DNA from 4 places in the Acidovorax sp. LjRoot66 genome. Region 4 is predicted to be linked to each of the others. Evidence: predicted binding sites of a transcription regulator. Region 4 holds the regulator's gene; each other region holds the start of a gene.

What was found. Region 4 encodes sigma-54, which starts transcription at its own class of promoters, with help from an activator protein. Its sites were predicted from a motif close to TGGCANGNAANCTGCTTT; they were not measured.
Region 1: the regulator sigma-54 is predicted to act here: its motif matches at 2,362-2,379, upstream of glnA (type I glutamate--ammonia ligase).
Region 2: the regulator sigma-54 is predicted to act here: its motif matches at 2,341-2,358, upstream of ACSQ3Y_RS09895 (CmpA/NrtA family ABC transporter substrate-binding protein).
Region 3: the regulator sigma-54 is predicted to act here: its motif matches at 1,798-1,815, upstream of urtA (urea ABC transporter substrate-binding protein).

What each region holds. Positions count from the first base shown of each region.
Region 1 is NZ_CAXUQU020000001.1:5,337,796-5,342,001, reverse strand. It holds gene ACSQ3Y_RS25135 (bile acid:sodium symporter family protein) at 1-392, shown strand, start outside; gene ACSQ3Y_RS25130 (EI24 domain-containing protein) at 463-1,431, shown strand; gene ACSQ3Y_RS25125 (competence/damage-inducible protein A) at 1,428-2,255, shown strand; gene glnA (type I glutamate--ammonia ligase) at 2,430-3,845, shown strand; gene ACSQ3Y_RS25115 (hypothetical protein) at 4,139-4,206, shown strand, end outside.
Region 2 is NZ_CAXUQU020000001.1:2,133,423-2,137,628, reverse strand. It holds gene cysC (adenylyl-sulfate kinase) at 1-36, opposite strand, end outside; gene ACSQ3Y_RS09905 (branched-chain amino acid ABC transporter substrate-binding protein) at 144-1,304, opposite strand; gene ACSQ3Y_RS09900 (ANTAR domain-containing response regulator) at 1,512-2,138, shown strand; gene ACSQ3Y_RS09895 (CmpA/NrtA family ABC transporter substrate-binding protein) at 2,544-3,788, shown strand; gene ntrB (nitrate ABC transporter permease) at 3,843-4,206, shown strand, end outside.
Region 3 is NZ_CAXUQU020000001.1:1,721,819-1,726,024, reverse strand. It holds gene urtB (urea ABC transporter permease subunit UrtB) at 1-216, opposite strand, end outside; gene urtA (urea ABC transporter substrate-binding protein) at 339-1,601, opposite strand; gene ACSQ3Y_RS08045 (Lrp/AsnC family transcriptional regulator) at 1,851-2,309, opposite strand; gene ACSQ3Y_RS08040 (glutathione S-transferase) at 2,457-3,065, shown strand; gene ACSQ3Y_RS08035 (molybdopterin cofactor-binding domain-containing protein) at 3,163-4,206, shown strand, end outside.
Region 4 is NZ_CAXUQU020000001.1:6,808,329-6,812,534, forward strand. It holds gene ACSQ3Y_RS31915 (glutaredoxin domain-containing protein) at 74-565, shown strand; gene ACSQ3Y_RS31920 (hypothetical protein) at 599-1,147, shown strand; gene ACSQ3Y_RS31925 (VOC family protein) at 1,177-1,536, shown strand; gene ACSQ3Y_RS31930 (RNA polymerase factor sigma-54) at 1,537-3,138, opposite strand; gene lptB (LPS export ABC transporter ATP-binding protein) at 3,202-3,984, opposite strand; gene lptA (lipopolysaccharide transport periplasmic protein LptA) at 3,981-4,206, opposite strand, start outside.

The DNA.
Region 1 (4,206 bases), 1.5 Mb from region 4:
CCATCCTGCTGGTGGTGTACGCCGCCTTCAGCCACGCCGTCATTGACGGCCTGTGGTCCCAGGTGCCCCCCATGGCTTTGGCCGGCCTGCTGGCCGTGTGCGCGGTGCTGCTGGCGCTGGTGCTCACCCTCACCACCTGGAGCGCGCGGCGCATGGGCTTCTCCAAGGAAGACGAGATCACCATCGTCTTCTGCGGCTCCAAGAAGAGCCTGGTCAGCGGCGTGCCCATGGCCAACGTGCTGTTTGCCACCAACGTGGCTGGCGCCATCGTGCTGCCGCTGATGCTGTTCCACCAGATGCAGCTCATGGTCTGCGGCGTGCTCGCGCAGCGCTATGCGCGGCGCGGGCTGGATGCCGGCAAACCAGTGGGCGCACAGCCCGAACAGGCCTGATAGGCACAGCGGGAACCCGCGCAACCGCCGGGCGGTGCAGGGTTTCATCAAGAGCGGCGAGGCTCGCGGTATGCTCAGGCGCATGGGACTACTGCTGGACTCTTTCTGGCGCGCCGCGGCGTACTGCATGCGCCCCCGCGTCATCCTCCTCTCGCTGCTGCCATTGCTGCTGATGGCGGCGCTTGCGTTCGGGCTGGGCTACTTCTACTGGGATGTGGCGGTGCAGAGCATGCACTCACTTCTTGATGCCTCCCCCATGCTCAAGAATTTCTGGGGCTGGCTCGAGGGCTGGGGCCTGGGCAGCGTGGTGTCTGCGCTCGCCCCCATGATGGTCATCCTGGCGGCCACGCCGGTCCTGGTCGTGGTGTCGCTGCTGCTGGTGGCGGTGCTCATGACCCCGGCGCTCGTGACCCTGGTCGCCGAACGGCGCTTTCCCGACCTCGCGCGCAAGAAGGGCGGCTCCTTCTTCGCCAGCGTGGCCTGGTCCGTGGGCTCCACGGTGATGGCGCTGGTGGCGCTGGTGGTGTCCGTGCCGCTGTGGCTTGTGCCCCCGCTGGTGCTGGTGCTGCCGCCGCTGATCTGGGGTTGGCTCACCTACCGTGTGATGGCCTTCGACGCGCTGGCCGAGCATGCCAGCAAGGAGGAGCGCAAGCGGCTTTTCCAGCGCCACCGCGCCAGCCTGCTGGGCATCGGCATCATCACCGGCTACTTGGGCGCTGCACCCAGCATCGTCTGGGCATCGGGCGTGCTGTTCGTGGCCGCTTTTGCCATCCTGGTGCCGCTGGCGATCTGGATCTACATGCTGGTGTTCGCGTTCTCGTCGCTGTGGTTCACGCATTTCTGCCTGGCGGCGCTGCAGGAGCTGCGCGAGGACGATGTCCGCGCCACCATGCCCGTGCCCTCGCGCCTGCCGCTGGACACGCTGGCGCCCGCGCCCGCCATCGAAGACATCACGCCGCCCACCATCAGCGCGCCAGAGCCCGCAGCGGCCAGTCTGCCGGCCCCCGGCACCTTTCCTACCGATCCCCGCACCCCATGACCCCTACCTTCGGCCTCATCATCGTCGGCGACGAAATCCTCTCGGGCAAGCGTGCCGACAAGCACATGCCCAAGGCCATCGAACTGCTGGCCGCGCGCGGCCTGGCCCTGTCCTATGCCGACTACGTAGGGGACGACCCCGCGCGCATCACCGCCACGCTGCAGCGCGCCTTTGCTTCGGGCGACGTGGTCTTCTCGTGCGGCGGCATCGGCGCCACGCCGGACGACCACACCCGCCAATGCGCAGCGCGGGCTCTGGGTACCGATCTGGCCCTGCACCCCGAGGCCGAGCGCCTGATCCGAGAGCGCATGCAGGACGTGGCGCGCGAGCAGGGCCTGCCCTACGAGCCCGACCGCCACGACAACCTGCACCGGTTGAACATGGGCATGTTCCCCGCAGGGGCACGCACCATTCCCAATCCGTACAACAAGATTCCCGGCTTCACCTGCGACAGCCCGGGCAGTGAGGGCGGCGCCGTGCACTTCGTGCCGGGCTTTCCGGTGATGGCCTGGCCCATGATCGAGTGGGTGCTGGACACCCTGTACGCCGAGCACTTCAACCGCACGCCCCAGACCGAACACTCGGTGGTGGTGTTCGGCGCCATGGAGGCAGCGCTCACGCCGCTCATGGAGCAGATAGAAAAATCGCACGCCGGGGTGCGGGTGTTCAGTTTGCCCAGCGTGGATCATCCACAATACGGGCGGCACATTGAACTGGGCGTCAAAGGCCCGGCGCAGGCGCTCCCCGCAGCATGGACGGACCTCAAAAATGGCCTGCACGAATTTGGTGCGGATCTTGGCCCTGAAATGGTGCGCAACCTGTGATGCGCAATGCGGGCTATTGTGTTGCACCAAAATTGTGCGCTCAACCGTCCTCGCCAGACCCCAGGCCGGGCCGCTGCTCCGCGATAGTGCGGTGATTGCACCCCGCTGGCACGCAAACTGCTTTTATTTCGGCAAATTCTTTTTTCAACAAGCGCTTTTACCCAGGAGAACCTGATGGCCAAGACCGTTGCAGACGTGATGAAGATCGTGAAGGAAAACGAGGTCAAGTTCGTTGACTTCCGTTTTACCGATACCCGGGGCAAGGAACAGCACGTGACCGTGCCGGTTTCCCACTTCGATGAAGACAAGTTCACGTCGGGCCACGCATTTGACGGTTCGTCGGTGGCTGGCTGGAAGGGCATCGAAGCCTCGGACATGCAACTCATGCCCGACCCCAATACCGCCAACATCGACCCGTTCTTCGAAGAAACCACGCTGTTCCTGCAGTGCGACGTGATCGAACCCGGTGACGGCAAGGCCTACGACCGCGATCCACGCTCCATCGCCAAGCGCGCCGAAGCCTACCTCAAGGCCTCCGGCCTGGGCGACACGGCCTTCTTTGGCCCCGAGCCAGAATTCTTCATCTTCGACGGCGTGCGCTGGTCCAACGAACCCGGCAAGGTCATGTTCGAGATCGAAGAGTACGAAGCCCCCTGGAACTCGGGCGCCAAGCTCGAAGGCGGCAACCGTGGCCACCGTCCCACCGTCAAGGGCGGCTACTTCCCCGTGCCTCCCGTCGACAGCACGCAGGACATGCGCGCCGAGATGTCCCTGATCCTCGAATCCCTGGGCATCCCGGTCGAAGTGTTCCACCACGAAGTGGCAGGCGCTGGCCAGAACGAAATCGGCACGCGTTTCAGCACGCTGGTCGAGCGCGCCGACTGGACGCAGGTCCTGAAGTACGTGGTCTGGAACGTGGCCAACGCCTACGGCAAGACCGCCACCTTCATGCCCAAGCCCTACGCTGGCGACAACGGCTCCGGCATGCACGTGCACCAGTCCATCTGGAAGGACGGCAAGAACCTGTTCGCAGGCGACGGCTACGCCGGCCTGTCGGACTTCGCGCTGTACTACATCGGCGGCATCATCAAGCACGCACGTGCCCTGAACGCCATCACCAACCCCGGCACAAACTCGTACAAGCGCCTGGTGCCCGGCTTCGAAGCCCCCGTGAAGCTGGCCTACTCGGCCCGCAACCGCTCGGCCTCGATCCGCATTCCTTACGTTGCCAACCCCAAGGGCCGCCGCATCGAAGCGCGCTTCCCCGATCCATCGGCCAACCCTTACCTGGCCTTCTCGGCCCTGATGATGGCCGGCCTGGACGGCGTGGAAAACAAGATCCATCCCGGCGAAGCTGCCACGAAGGATCTGTACCATCTGCCACCCGAGGAAGACAAGCTGGTGCCTACCGTCTGCCACAGCCTGGACCAGGCCCTGGAATACCTCGACAAGGACCGCAGCTTCCTGACCAAGGGTGGCGTGTTCACCGACTCCATGCTCGATGCCTACATCGACCTGAAGATGACCGAAGTCACGCGCTTCCGCATGGCTCCCCACCCTGTCGAGTACGACATGTACTACTCGCTGTAATCTGCCCCTCCCGGCGGTTACCCGAAAAGGCGGCGCAAGCCGCCTTTTTCCATGGTGCAGCCGATTCGGTGTGCACGGAACCAACACCGGCCAGGAAGCCTCTGAACCGGTGTATTGCCGTAGCGCCATCCGCCAGCGTTCGCCTTTGCCACCAGGGCCGCCCCGGCTTTGGACGGCCCTTGCCGCACCGTTAACCCCTCACGGCCGCAGCACTTGCCGGATTGGCGATGCGGGTTGATTCGGGGATACTCTCTGGCTGTACTGTGCATTTGCTGCTCGCGCGAGGAATTTCCATGAAGAAGACTGTTACCACCCTGTTGTTGCTTGCTGCCCTGGCCCCCGTTGCCGGCTGGGCCCAGGA
Region 2 (4,206 bases), 4.7 Mb from region 4:
GGGCAGGCCGGTGATCCAGTAGACGAGGGGGTTCAAACAGGGCTCCGGGCTGGGTAGGTCGGGAAATGATCCACCTCCTACTATGCCAGCCACGGCTCCGTCCAGCACCCAAAAAAGAGCAGGCGTCTCCCTGGCCTTCGTTCTTACCAGCGGTCCGAGCGCATGCGCAGTTCCCACCCGCCGCCGCGCAGCTCGTACACGCCCACGGCGCCGTAGCGCTGCTCGCCCTTGTCGTCCCAGGTCATGGTGCCGATCACCGGTGCGTAGCCGTTGATGCTGTGCATGGCCTTGGTGATGTCCTTGGGGGCGGCGGACTTGGCTTTCTGGATCGCGGCGGACAGCACGTAGGTGCTGTCGTAGCTGTAGTGGCCGCCATAGGCCGGTGCCTTCTTGAACTCGGCCACGTACTTTTCGAGGAAGGGTTTGCCGGTGGTGAACTCCTTGGCCTCCAGCACGGGCGAGGTGGCGTAGATGCCTTCCACGATGCCGGCGCCCTTGGCCATGTCGGTGGTCTTGATGGTGTCGCCGCCCAGGAGGCGCACCTTGGTGTGGTCGACCTTCTTGAGCGCCTCCAGCAGGGCAATGGCCTGGAAGTCATTCAGGGTGGAGACGATCACCTCGACCTTGGCCGCCTTGAGTTCGCCAGCAAGGGCGTCGAAGGCCGTGGTCTTGTCGTCGAAGGACTTGCGCACCACGACTTCCTTCTTCTCGGCCTTGAGCTGCTCGGCAGCGCCGTCGGCCAGGCCCTTGCCGTAGGGGGTGCCGTCGTCCAGCGCTGCATAGCGGCTGGCGCCCAGCTGCGTGGCGGCGAACGAGCCGATGGCGCGCGCCTGCAGGGTGTCGTTGGCCACCATGCGGAAGGTGGTGGGAAAGCCCAGCTGCGTGAACTTGGGGTTGGTGGAGATGGCGATCTGCGGGATGTCCTTGGCCGCGTAGATGGGCGCGGTCTCGATGCTCACGCCCGAATTCAGGTGGCCGATGACTGCCACCACACCGGCATCCACCAGTTGCTGGGCCACGGTCTTGCCGGTGGCGGCGTCGGCCTTGTCGTCCACGGACACCACCTCCAGCGTCACGCGCTTGCCGTCCACGGTGTAGCCGCCCTTGTTGAGCTCGGCAACGGCCAGGTTCACCCCGTTGAGCAAGTCCTGCCCCAGGGCGGCCAGGGGCCCGCTCAGGGGCTGGGCGACCCCGATCTTGATGGTGTCGGGCACTTTGCCGCAGCCCGCCAACAAGGCGGTGGTGGCCACGGCGGTGAGGGCCAGGCTGGCCGAAAATCGGCGCCGGTCGATGGGCTGGTTCATGCAGGAAACTCCATATCTGTATGTCAATGTGACCGGATGTATATGCGACGCCGCCAAGAGGCGCTATCGGGTATGCCCTCCCAATACACACTCTATTAGCAAGTTTCAGGCCCTGAAAGGGGCACAGCCGCGCAAGCAAGGGTAGACACCCTCCGCGCACCAGCCCGGCGCACCAATTTGTGGCGTAAATCTTGCTATGCTGAAGGCATGAATGAGGCCTTGCGCATAGTGGTGGTTGCCCCCGATCTGGCGGTCGCCGACCCCGACGACGAGCATGCCCTGCTGCAGGCAGAGCGCTCGCGGGCGCTGCGCATCGGCCTGTTGGAAAACAACTTCAACTTGGTGGCCACGCTGCCGGCCGACGTGTTTTTGAGCGAACGCCTGGCGCAATTGCAGCCGGACCTCATCATCGTGGACGCCGAGAGCGAGGCGCGCGATGCGCTGGAGCATGTGGTGATGGCCACGCGCGACGAGCGCCGCCCCATCGTCATGTTCACCAATGACGAGGACACCTCGCACGTGAAGGCGGCCGTGGCCGCCGGCGTCTCGGCCTACATCGTGGCGGGCCTGGCGCCCCAGCGCATCCGCCCCATTCTGGATGTGGCAATGGCACGCTTTCAGCACGAGCAGGCATTGCGCGCCGAACTGGCCGACGCCAAGACCGAGCTCAAGGACCGCAAGACCATCGACCGCGCCAAGGGCCTGCTGATGGAGCGCCAGGGCCTGAGCGAGCAGGCCGCCTATGAAAAGCTGCGCAAGACGGCCATGGACAAGGGCCTCAAGCTGGCCGACGTGGCCCAGCGCATGCTCGACGTGGCCGATCTGCTGGGCTGACCGCCTGCGGCGCATCCTGCGCCGACGCCCCGCCGCGCAGCACGCCACCTATTTTCGGAGCCGGAATGGTGCACCGCACAAGATGCGTGCAGCCTGCACCACTGCCACCGGCCTGCCATCTTGTGGTGCAAGCTTGCAAAGCCCCTCTACCGCATTCACCAGCATGCTATTGAATGAATAGCAGGTTGGTGCACAGGAAAGCTGGCACAGGGCTTGCATGAACTGATCAAGACCAACGACGGTCTTCGATGAGAGGCTCCTACCCAATGGCGGGCAGGTACCTCTCGCCACCGGACACAGGCGTCCCACCCGCGCTCGGCGCTGCGTGACTTTCTTTGTGAAGTTGCAGCAGCCCGAGCGCCGGGGGGACGCCTTTTTTGTTTTTCACGCCACCAGGGGAGCCCCATGACCGATCTGCTCAAAACCAGTCTCAACCGCCGCACCGTGCTGCAGGCAGCCACCGTGGGCGCCGTGGGCGTGAGCCCAGCCCTGCGCGCTCTTGTTCACGCACAGGGCTCCGATGCGCCCGAGAAGAAGGAAGTGAAGATCGGCTTCATCCCGCTGACCGACTGCGCCAGCGTGGTGATGGCCTCGGTGCTGGGCTTCGACAAGAAGTACGGCGTGACCATCATCCCCACCAAGGAAGCCAGCTGGGCCGGCGTGCGCGACAAGCTGGTCAACGGTGAACTCGACTTCGCTCACGTGCTGTATGGCCTGGTCTACGGCGTGCACCTGGGCACGGCCGGCCCCAAGAAGGACATGGCCGTGCTGATGAGCCTGAACAACAACGGGCAGGCCATCTCGCTGTCCAAGGCGATTGCGGACAAGGGCGCCGTGGACGGCCCCTCCCTGGCCAAGCTTATGGAAAAGGAAAAGCGCGAGTACACCTTTGCCGGCACCTTCCCCACGGGCACGCACGCGATGTGGATGCACTACTGGCTGGCCGCCGCAGGCATCAACCCGCTGTCGGGCGCCAAGCTGATCACCGTGCCGCCACCGCAGATGGTGGCCAACATGCGCGTGGGCAACATGGACGGCTTCTGCGTGGGCGAACCCTGGAACCACCGCGCCATCATGGATGGCATTGGCATCACGGCGAACACCACACAGGACATCTGGAAGGACCACCCCGAGAAGGTGCTCGGTACCACCGCCGAGTTCGTGAAGAAGAACCCCAACACCACGCGCGCCGTGATGATGGCGATTCTGGAAGCCAGCCAGTGGATCGACGCCAGCCTGTCCAACAAGATGAAGATGGCCGAGACCGTGGCCCAGAAGGCCTACATCAACACCAGCGTGGACGCGATCAACCAGCGCATCCTGGGCCGCTACCAGAACGGCATGGGCAAGACCTGGGACGATCCCAACCACATGAAGTTCTTCAACGATGGTGCGGTGAACTTCCCCTACCTGTCCGACGGCATGTGGTTCCTGACCCAGCACAAGCGCTGGGGCCTGCTCAAGAGCCACCCCGACTACCTGGCCGTGGCCAAACAGATCAACCAGGTGGATCTGTACAAATCGGTGGCCAGCGCCATGAAGATCAATGTGCCCAAGGACGCCATGCGGACCAGCAAGCTCATGGACGGTGTCGTCTGGGACGGCAAGGACCCCGCCAAGTACGCCGACGGCTTCAAGATCAAGGCCTGAGGCCGCAGAGCCACCCAAACCGCCCCCCATTGCCACCTGCACAGGAGATCCACCATGGTCAGTGCCGTCTTCCACTCCCCTCCCGCCGCTTTGCCGGCCGATACCCCCGCTGCGGCCCCTGCGCGCATTGCGGCCAGCCACAACGAGGCCCGCAAGGAAGCGGATGCCAGGCCCCTTCCTGCCCAGCGCGCGCCCCGCGACTGGGCGGCACTTTCACGCGCCTTCTGGATGGCCGTGCTGCCACCGCTGTGCGGCCTGGGCCTGCTGATCGGCGTGTGGGCCGTGGTATCTACCACCACCGGCAAGAGCATCCCCGGCCCGCTGGAAACCTGGGCGCAGGCCCTGGAGATCTTCAGCAACCCCTTCTACCGCAATGGCCCCAATGACCAGGGCGTGGGCTGGAACGTGCTGATGTCGC
Region 3 (4,206 bases), 5.1 Mb from region 4:
CTTGCCCGCGCCGACGACTTTCACCTCGTCATCGGCCAAGGCCTTGAGGAAGGCGGCGATGCGCTCGTCGGGCTGCACGATGGCCTGCTGCACGGCGGCCACGCGGTCGTCGGTGTCGCCGGCGGCCATGGCCAGCGCCTGCTCGGCCGTGAGTGCCTGCGCGGGGCCGGCCCACGCCAGCAGGCACAGCCATGCCATCGAAAGAAATCTGAACATAGTGCGTCAGTCAATGCCTGTGGAGGCACCCCGCGAGGCGGGGCGCGCCCGGAAAGAAAAAAGGGAGGGGCACGGCAGCGCCCCTCCCCTTGCAAGGCGCCTGTCCGCCTTGGGCGATGCCGTTACTTCTTGGCAGGTTCGTCAGGCTTCTTGTCGTTGCCTTCGATGTAGGGGCTCCATGGCTTGGCCTTGACCGGGCCAGGCGTCTTCCACACCACGTTGAACTGGCCGTCGGCCTTGATCTCGCCGATGAACACGCTCTTGTGCAGGTGGTGGTTCTTTTCGTCCATCTTGGAGACGATGCCCGACGGTGCCTTGAAGGTCTGGCCGGCCATGGCGGCGATGACCTTGTCGACATCGGTGCTCTTGGCCTTTTCGACAGCCTGCTTCCACATGTTGATGCCGATGTAGGTGGCTTCCATCGGGTCGTTGGTGAGCGGCTTGTCCTTGTGGCCGGCGATGCCCTTGGCCTTGGCGTAGTCGCCCCACTTCTTGATGAACTCGGTGTTGGCCGGGCTCTTGATGGACTGGAAGTAGTTCCAGGCGGCCAGGTGGCCCACCAGCGGCTTGGTGTCCACGCCGCGCAGTTCTTCCTCGCCCACCGAGAAAGCGACCACAGGCACGTCCTTGGCCTTCAGGCCGGCGTTGCCCAGTTCCTTGTAGAAGGGCACGTTGGAGTCACCGTTGATGGTGGAGACCACGGCCGTCTTGCCGCCCTGGCTGAACTTCTTGATGTCGGCGACGATAGTCTGGTAATCGGCGTGGCCGAAGGGGGTGTACTTCTCGTCGATGTCGCTGTCCTTCACGCCCTTGGACTTGAGGTAGGCGCGCAGGATCTTGTTGGTGGTGCGGGGGTACACGTAGTCGGTGCCCAGCAGCACCCAGCGCTTGGCGCTGCCGCCGTCCTTGCTCATCAGGTAGTCCACTGCGGGGATGGCCTGCTGGTTGGGCGCGGCGCCGGTGTAGAACACGTTCTTGGAGAGCTCTTCACCCTCGTACTGCACGGGGTAGAACAACAGGCCGTTCATTTCCTCGACCACGGGCAGCACGGACTTGCGGCTCACCGAGGTCCAGCAGCCGAAGATGACCGAGACCTTGTCCTGGCCGAGCAGCTGCTTGGTCTTTTCGGCGAACAGGGGCCAGTTGGAGGCCGGGTCGACGATCACGGGTTCGAGCTTCTTGCCGAGCACGCCGCCCTTGGCGTTGATCTCGTCGATGGCCATCAGCACGGTGTCCTTGAGCACGGTTTCCGAGATGGCCATGGTGCCCGACAGGCTGTGCAGAATGCCGACCTTGATGGTGTCCTGGGCATGGGCTGGCAGGGCAGACAGGCCAGCGAGCGCAGCGACGGCCGCGAGGGCCTTGAGGGAATAACGACGTTGCATGTGTGCTTCTCCAGTAGAGGGGTTCAAACCGCTTCGCCCGATGGCCCTGTGGGGCTGATGGATCGGTCGATGGAATGGATTCTGGAGACAGGCCCCCGGATCGGAAATACGCCGGGTGGCGTACACGGCCGGTTACATGCAGGGCAAAAATACCTACCAAGCTCAAGCCGGAATTGGATTTACAACTATTAAAATGATAGCAAATTTCCTACCTGCCGCACACGCCACAGGCGGCGCACGGCCACCTGATCAGCGCGCCGGCCGCTTGAGCGCGTGCACGGTGGTGGTCTTGCGCACCGGGCTGGACAGCACCAGCGAGGTGGTCACTCCGCCGTGCCGGGCCAGCGCATCGACCACGCGCTGCAGGTCTTCGGGCTCGGCGATGGCGCAGCGCACGATGAAGCAGTCCTCGCCGGTCACGCGGTCGGCTTCGAGCACCTCGGGCATGGTCTCGAACAGCTTCACGTAGGGCGCGATACCGGCGTGCGTGGTCTGTATGCGGATGAGGGCCTGCAGCCGCACGCCGATGGCGCGCAGGTTGACCCGGGCGCCGTAGCCCTCGATCACGCCCGCGTCTTCGAGCTTGCGCACGCGCTCGCTCATGGCGGGTTGCGACAGCCCGATGCGCTTGCCCAGGGCGGCCAGGCTTTGCCGGGCGTCGGTCTGCAGGGCTTCGAGGATGAGCCAGTCTTTCTTGTCGAGTTGCATGGTGCTGCGGGCTGAAAGGGGGTTGCGCCGGGGCCGATCATCCATCGGTTTGGTGCCCATTATTCCGATGCCCTGCCCTTCCCGTGCAGCGCGTGGGGGCCTATCGTCTGGAGCGTGTTCACGGTCTTTTCAGGAAACAAACCCATGCTGCAGTTGGTTGGAATGCTCGATTCGCCCTATGTCCGCCGCGTCGCCATCGCGCTCACGGTGCTCGATGTGCCGTTCACGCACCTGCCGCTGTCGGTGTTCAGCACCTTCGATGCGTTCGGCAGCATCAACCCGGTGGTCAAGGCCCCGACCCTGGTCTGCGACGACGGCGGCGTGCTCATGGATTCGACGCTGATACTGCAGTGGGCGGCCACGCTGTCCTTGCACCGGCTGCAGCCCGCAGGCGGCCCGGCGCTGCGGCGCGCGCTGCACCTCACAGGCCTGGCACTGGCGGCATGCGAAAAGGCGGTGCAGATCGTCTACGAGCACCAGCTGCGGCCCGCCGAGAAGCTGCACACGCCCTGGCTGCAGCGCGTGACCGGCCAGTTGCTGGCCGCCTGCGCGCTGCTGGAGGCAGAACTGGCGCGCGAGCCCCTGCCCGCGCCCGCGCAGGAAATCGGCGACGCGGGCATCACCAGCGCCGTGGCCTGGGGTTTCATGCAGATGATGGTGCCCGACACCGTGGCGGCGGCTGGCTACCCGGCGCTGGCGGCCTATGCCGAGCAGGCGGAGCGGTTGCCGGCCTTTGCGGCACTGCCTGCGCGCTGAATCGGACCCTTGTGTCGCCTGGGCGCGTCGCGCCGGGACCCCTGCCGGTATACGATGGCCCCCTACCCATCGCTCCGACGAGAGGCAGGCAACAACCATGGTGAAACGACGCACAGTGCTCTGGGGAGGCGCCGCCACGGCCGGCGCGCTGGTGATCGGCTGGGGGGCGCTGCCCCCGCGCCAGCGCCTGCGCACGGGCGCGCCCCTGCCCACGGCGGGCGGCCAGGCAGCGCTCAACGGCTGGCTCAAGATCGGTGCCGACAACACCGTCACAGTCATGATGGCCAAGGCCGAGATGGGCCAGGGCACACACACCGGGCTGGCCGCCATCCTGGCCGAGGAGCTCGATGCCGACTGGGCCCAGGTGCGGCTGGAGATGGCGCCCATCGACGACATCTACAACAACCTGGCCACGGTGGTCGATGGCCTGCCCTTCCACCCCGACAACGATGGCTCCATGAAGGCCGTGGCCGGCTGGCTCACCGCCAAGACCATGCGCGAGGTGGGCGTGATGATGACCGGCGGCTCGTCCAGCATCAAGGACCTGTGGCGGCCCATGCGCGAGGCCGGCGCCAGCGCCCGGGCCATGCTGGTGCGCGCGGCGGCCGCGCAGTGGAACGTGCAGGCCACCGAGTGCAGTGTGCAGGCCGGCGTGGTCGAGCATGCCGCGGGCCAGCGCGCCCGCTTCGGCGAGCTGGCGGCCCTGGCCGCGCAGCAACCGCTGCCGGGCAAGGTGGCGCTCAAGGAGCCGGCGCAGTTTCGCCTCATCGGCAAGCCGCTCACGCGCATCGAGGCGCGCGGCAAGCTTGATGGCAGCGCCGTGTTCGGCATCGACGCGAATCCGCCCGGTCTGCTGCATGCCGCCGTGGTGATGTGCCCCACGCGCGGCGGCAAGGTGGCGCGCATGGACGGCGCCGCCGCCGAGAAGCTGCCCGGCGTGAAGAAGGTGCTGGCCGTGGACGCCCTGAACGGCGGCACCGGCGCCGTGGCCGTGATCGCCGACACGCCCTGGCATGCGCGCAAGGCCGTGGCCGCCGTCACGGTGGAATGGGACCACGGCCCGGCGGCCGCGCTGTCAAACGCGGCGGTGTACACGCAACTGGCCCAGGCGCTGGACCAGGCCAAGGGCTTTGGCTACCAC
Region 4 (4,206 bases):
CTTGCCCCAGCGGGCCTCGGGGCGGCAGAAGTCTCTTATGCTCCCGGAATAGCCGATTTTACCCGGAGCCCCCATGCACACCCTGCGCTGCACCCTGACCCTCGCCCTGATTGCGGCCGCGCTCACGGGCACGGCGCATGCCCAGACGCTCTACAAATCCGTGGATGCGCGCGGAAAAGTCGTCTACAGCGACCAGCCGCCCACGTCGGGTGCGGTGCAAAAGACCCTGAAGCTCGAGAGCCTGCCCGTCAGCGTGGTCCCGGGCAACCCGCTGCCGCCCGCCGCCCCCGGCCAGGCTGCCACTGGCACCCAGACGGCCGCCGCCCAGCCCCGGGGCGAGGTCACGCTCTACATGGCCACCTGGTGCGGCTACTGCAAGGCGGCCAAGGCCTACCTGGGAGGCAAGGGCATCGCGTACCGGGAGTTCGACGTGGACACGCCCACCGGCAAGGCCGCCTTTGCGCAGCTCGGGGCCCGTGGCGTGCCGGTGCTGCTCACCAATGGCCAGCGGGTGGCGGGCTTCAGCACGCAGTCGTATGACGCCGTCTTCACCAGCCGCAAGTAAGCCACCACCTCACTCACTCCGTTCCACCGCTCCATGCTCCGCACTGCCCTCACGCTGCTCACCTTCGCCCTGTGCCTGCCCGTTCTTGCCGAAGAACTGCGCGTTCCGCTGCCCGGGCGCGACGACCTCGTCATCGACCTGCCCGCCCAATGGCGCGCCCAGGTGCGCCGCCCCCATGCCGAGCTACCGCCCTCGGTCGCCATCAGCGGTCCCGATGCCACGGCCCTGCAGATGATCCTCACGCCCATCTGGCCCGCAGGCAGCTCCGCCAAGGCCCCCACGGCCGATGAGCTGCGGGCGCAGGTCCAGTCGGGCGCGACCCAGGCCAAGCCCAGGGCCGTCGAAGCCGAGCTGCCGCTCAAGGACCTGAGCGCCTCGGGCAAGACGGGCTACTACTTTTCGGCCACCGACCGCGCCCCCGAGCCGGGCGGCTACAAGCACCTGACCCAGGGCGTGCTGGGCATGAACGAACTGCGCGTGGCCTTCACCGTGCTGGCCAATGGCCAGTCGCAGGAGCCGACCGCACAGGCGCTGGAGCTGCTGCGCTCGCTGCGGCGCGCACCGGCCTCGAAGTCGCCTTGATGGCGGATGGCCCACCCACCATGCACCCCATGCTCGGCACCATCATGGTCTACGCGCGCGACATGCAGCGCAGCGCTGCGTTCTACGGCACGCATTTCGGCCTGCAGACCACGGGAGAGGTGGTGGAGGGCCTGATCGAACTCAAGGCCCCGGACGGCGGCGCCAGCATCCTCATCCACCAGGCGGCCAAGAGCGTGAAGCTCGGCCAGGCCGGGGTGAAGCTGTGCTTTCATGTGCACGACGTGGAGGCCTTCAAGGCCAATGCGCTGACGCAGGGCCTGGCATTCGGCAGCACGCACCAGGCCAATGGCTATGCGTTTGCCAATGTGAAGGACCCGGACGGCAACGCCGTCAGCATCTCCAGCCGGGCGTTCAGAACAGCGGCCTGATCAGAGCGCCTTGCGCAGGTTGGCTGGCGCGATCCGGAGCGCCTCGCGGTACTTGGCCACGGTGCGGCGCGCGCACTCGATGCCCTGCTCCTTGAGCATCTCGGCGATCTGGCTGTCCGACAGCGGCTTGGCGGGGCTTTCGGCCGCCACGAACTGCTTGATGAGGGCGCGCACGGCCGTGCTCGATGCGTTGCCGCCGGTCTCGGTGCCCAGGCCCGAGCCGAAGAAGTACTTGAGCTCGTAGGTGCCGATGGGCGTGGACATGTACTTGGCCGTGGTCACGCGGCTGATGGTGGACTCGTGCAAACCCAGCTCATCGGCGATGTCGCGCAGCACCAGCGGGCGCATGGCCAGCTCGCCATGGGTGAAGAAGCTCTTTTGCCGCTCGACGATGGCCCGCGAGACGCGCAGGATGGTGTCAAAGCGCTGCTGGATGTTCTTGATGAACCAGCGCGCCTCCTGCAACCGCTGCTGCATGGCCTGGTGGCCCTCGCCGCCCTTGTGGCCGCGCAGGGCACCGGCATAGATGTCGTGCACGCGCAGGCGCGGCATCACGTCGGGGTTCAGGGCCACGATGAAGTTGTGCTGGCCATCTCGGCCATTCGCCCGCCCGGCCTTGCGCACGATGACGTCGGGCACGATGATGTTGCGCTCCACGTCCACGAACTTGCGCCCGGGGCGAGGCTCCAGCCGCGCGATCAGGGCCATGGCGGCGCGCGTGCGCTCCTCGCCATCGCCACACAGCTGCGTGAGGCGGCGGATGTCGCGGCGCGCCAGCATCTCCAGCGGCTGCTGGCACACACGCAACGCGGTCTGCACGGTGTCGGGGTCGATTTCGCTGTCTTCATCGGCGGCCAGCGCGGTAAGCTGCAGCGTGAGGCATTCACCCAGGCCACGTGCACCCACGCCCACAGGCTCCAGGCTCTGCAGCAGGCGCAGGGCGACGGTGAAGCGGTGCACCAGCTCCTCGATCTGCTCCAGGTCGTCGGGGCCGGCCAGGCCCACGGCCAGCTCTTCCAGCGGGTCTTCGAGGTAGCCGTCGTCGTTGAGCGATTCGATCAAAAAGCGCAGGGCGGCCCGGTCCACCTCGGACAGGCGCAGCGACAGGGCCTGGCGGTGTAAAAACGCGGTGAGCGATTCGTGCGTACGCGCCAGTTCGGTGGCATCGGCCTCGTCGCCTTCGGAATCATTGCGGTTGCGGGCCGGCGCATCGCCGCCCCACTCGGCATCGTTGGGGGACACGTCCACGGTGCCATCGCCACTCCAGTCGGGCTCGTCGCCCGCACTGCTGCCCACTTCCGCATCGCCCTGCGGGCTGTCGGCCGAGGTCTCGGTCGACGTGCTGGTGCCCGGGGCGCTGGAATAGACCGCGTCGTCGGAACTGTAATCGTCTGGCTGCACCGGCGCATCGGCCGTTTCCACGCCGAACTCCTCGCGCGGCGCCTCGTCGGCATTGCGTTCGAGAAAGGGGTTTTCGTCGAGCATCTGCTCGACCTCCTGCCCCAGCTCCAGCGTGGACAGCTGCAGCAGCCGGATGGACTGCTGCAATTGCGGCGTGAGCGCCAGGTGCTGCGATACGCGCAGTGACAGGCCGGGCTTCATCGCACAGCCCCCCGGGGCTGCCGCAAAGGCAGGTGCATGGCGAACGGGTGGTCCATCGGTCTGCTACATGCGGAAGTGTTCACCCAGGTACACCCGGCGCACTTCGGCGTTGTCGACGATTTCGGAGGGGGTTCCCTGGGCCAGCACATGGCCATCGCTGATGATGAAGGCGTGGTCGCAGATGCCCAGCGTCTCGCGCACGTTGTGGTCGGTGATGAGCACGCCGATGCCGCGCGCCTTGAGGAAGCCGATGATGCGCTGGATCTCGATCACGGCGATGGGGTCGATGCCGGCAAAGGGCTCGTCCAGCAGGATGAAGCGCGGCTGCGTGGCCAGCGCGCGGGCGATCTCCACGCGGCGGCGCTCGCCGCCGGACAGGGCCAGCGCGGGCGAGGCGCGCAGGTGCTCCACGCGCAGTTCCGTGAGCAGCGCGGTCAGGCGCTCTTCGATGGCCTGGCGCGGCAGCGGCTGGCCGTCCTCGCCGCGCTGCAATTCGAGCACGGCGCGCACGTTCTCCTCGACCGTGAGCTTGCGGAAGATCGAGGCTTCCTGCGGCAGGTAGGACAGCCCCAGGCGCGAACGGCGGTGGATGGGCATGTGGGCCACCGAGTGGCCGTCGATGCGGATGTCGCCGGCATCGCTGCGCACCAGGCCCACGATCATGTAGAACGAGGTGGTCTTGCCCGCGCCGTTGGGGCCGAGCAGCCCGACGACCTCGCCCTTTTGCACGACCAGCGATACGTCCTTGACGACCTTGCGGCTGCCATAGGATTTTTCGAGGTGGTGCACCTCCAGCCGGCTGTCCGCCGGGGAATCGGCGGCGGTACTCACGTGCTGCCCACTCACTTGGCGCCGCCGCTCAGGGTGCTGCTGGGGCGCAAGGGGGTGCCCGATGCCGCTGCGGCAGGGGCGGCCGCGCTGGCGGGTGTTTCCTTGGGCGACAGGATGGCGCGCACGCGGCCACCGGGCGCCGGGGTGTCGCCCGCCGCATTGGTGCTGCCGCGCGGCTTGGCGTCCACGGTGAACACGTCGGTCAGGTTGTTGTAGACGATGACCTGCCCGGTGATC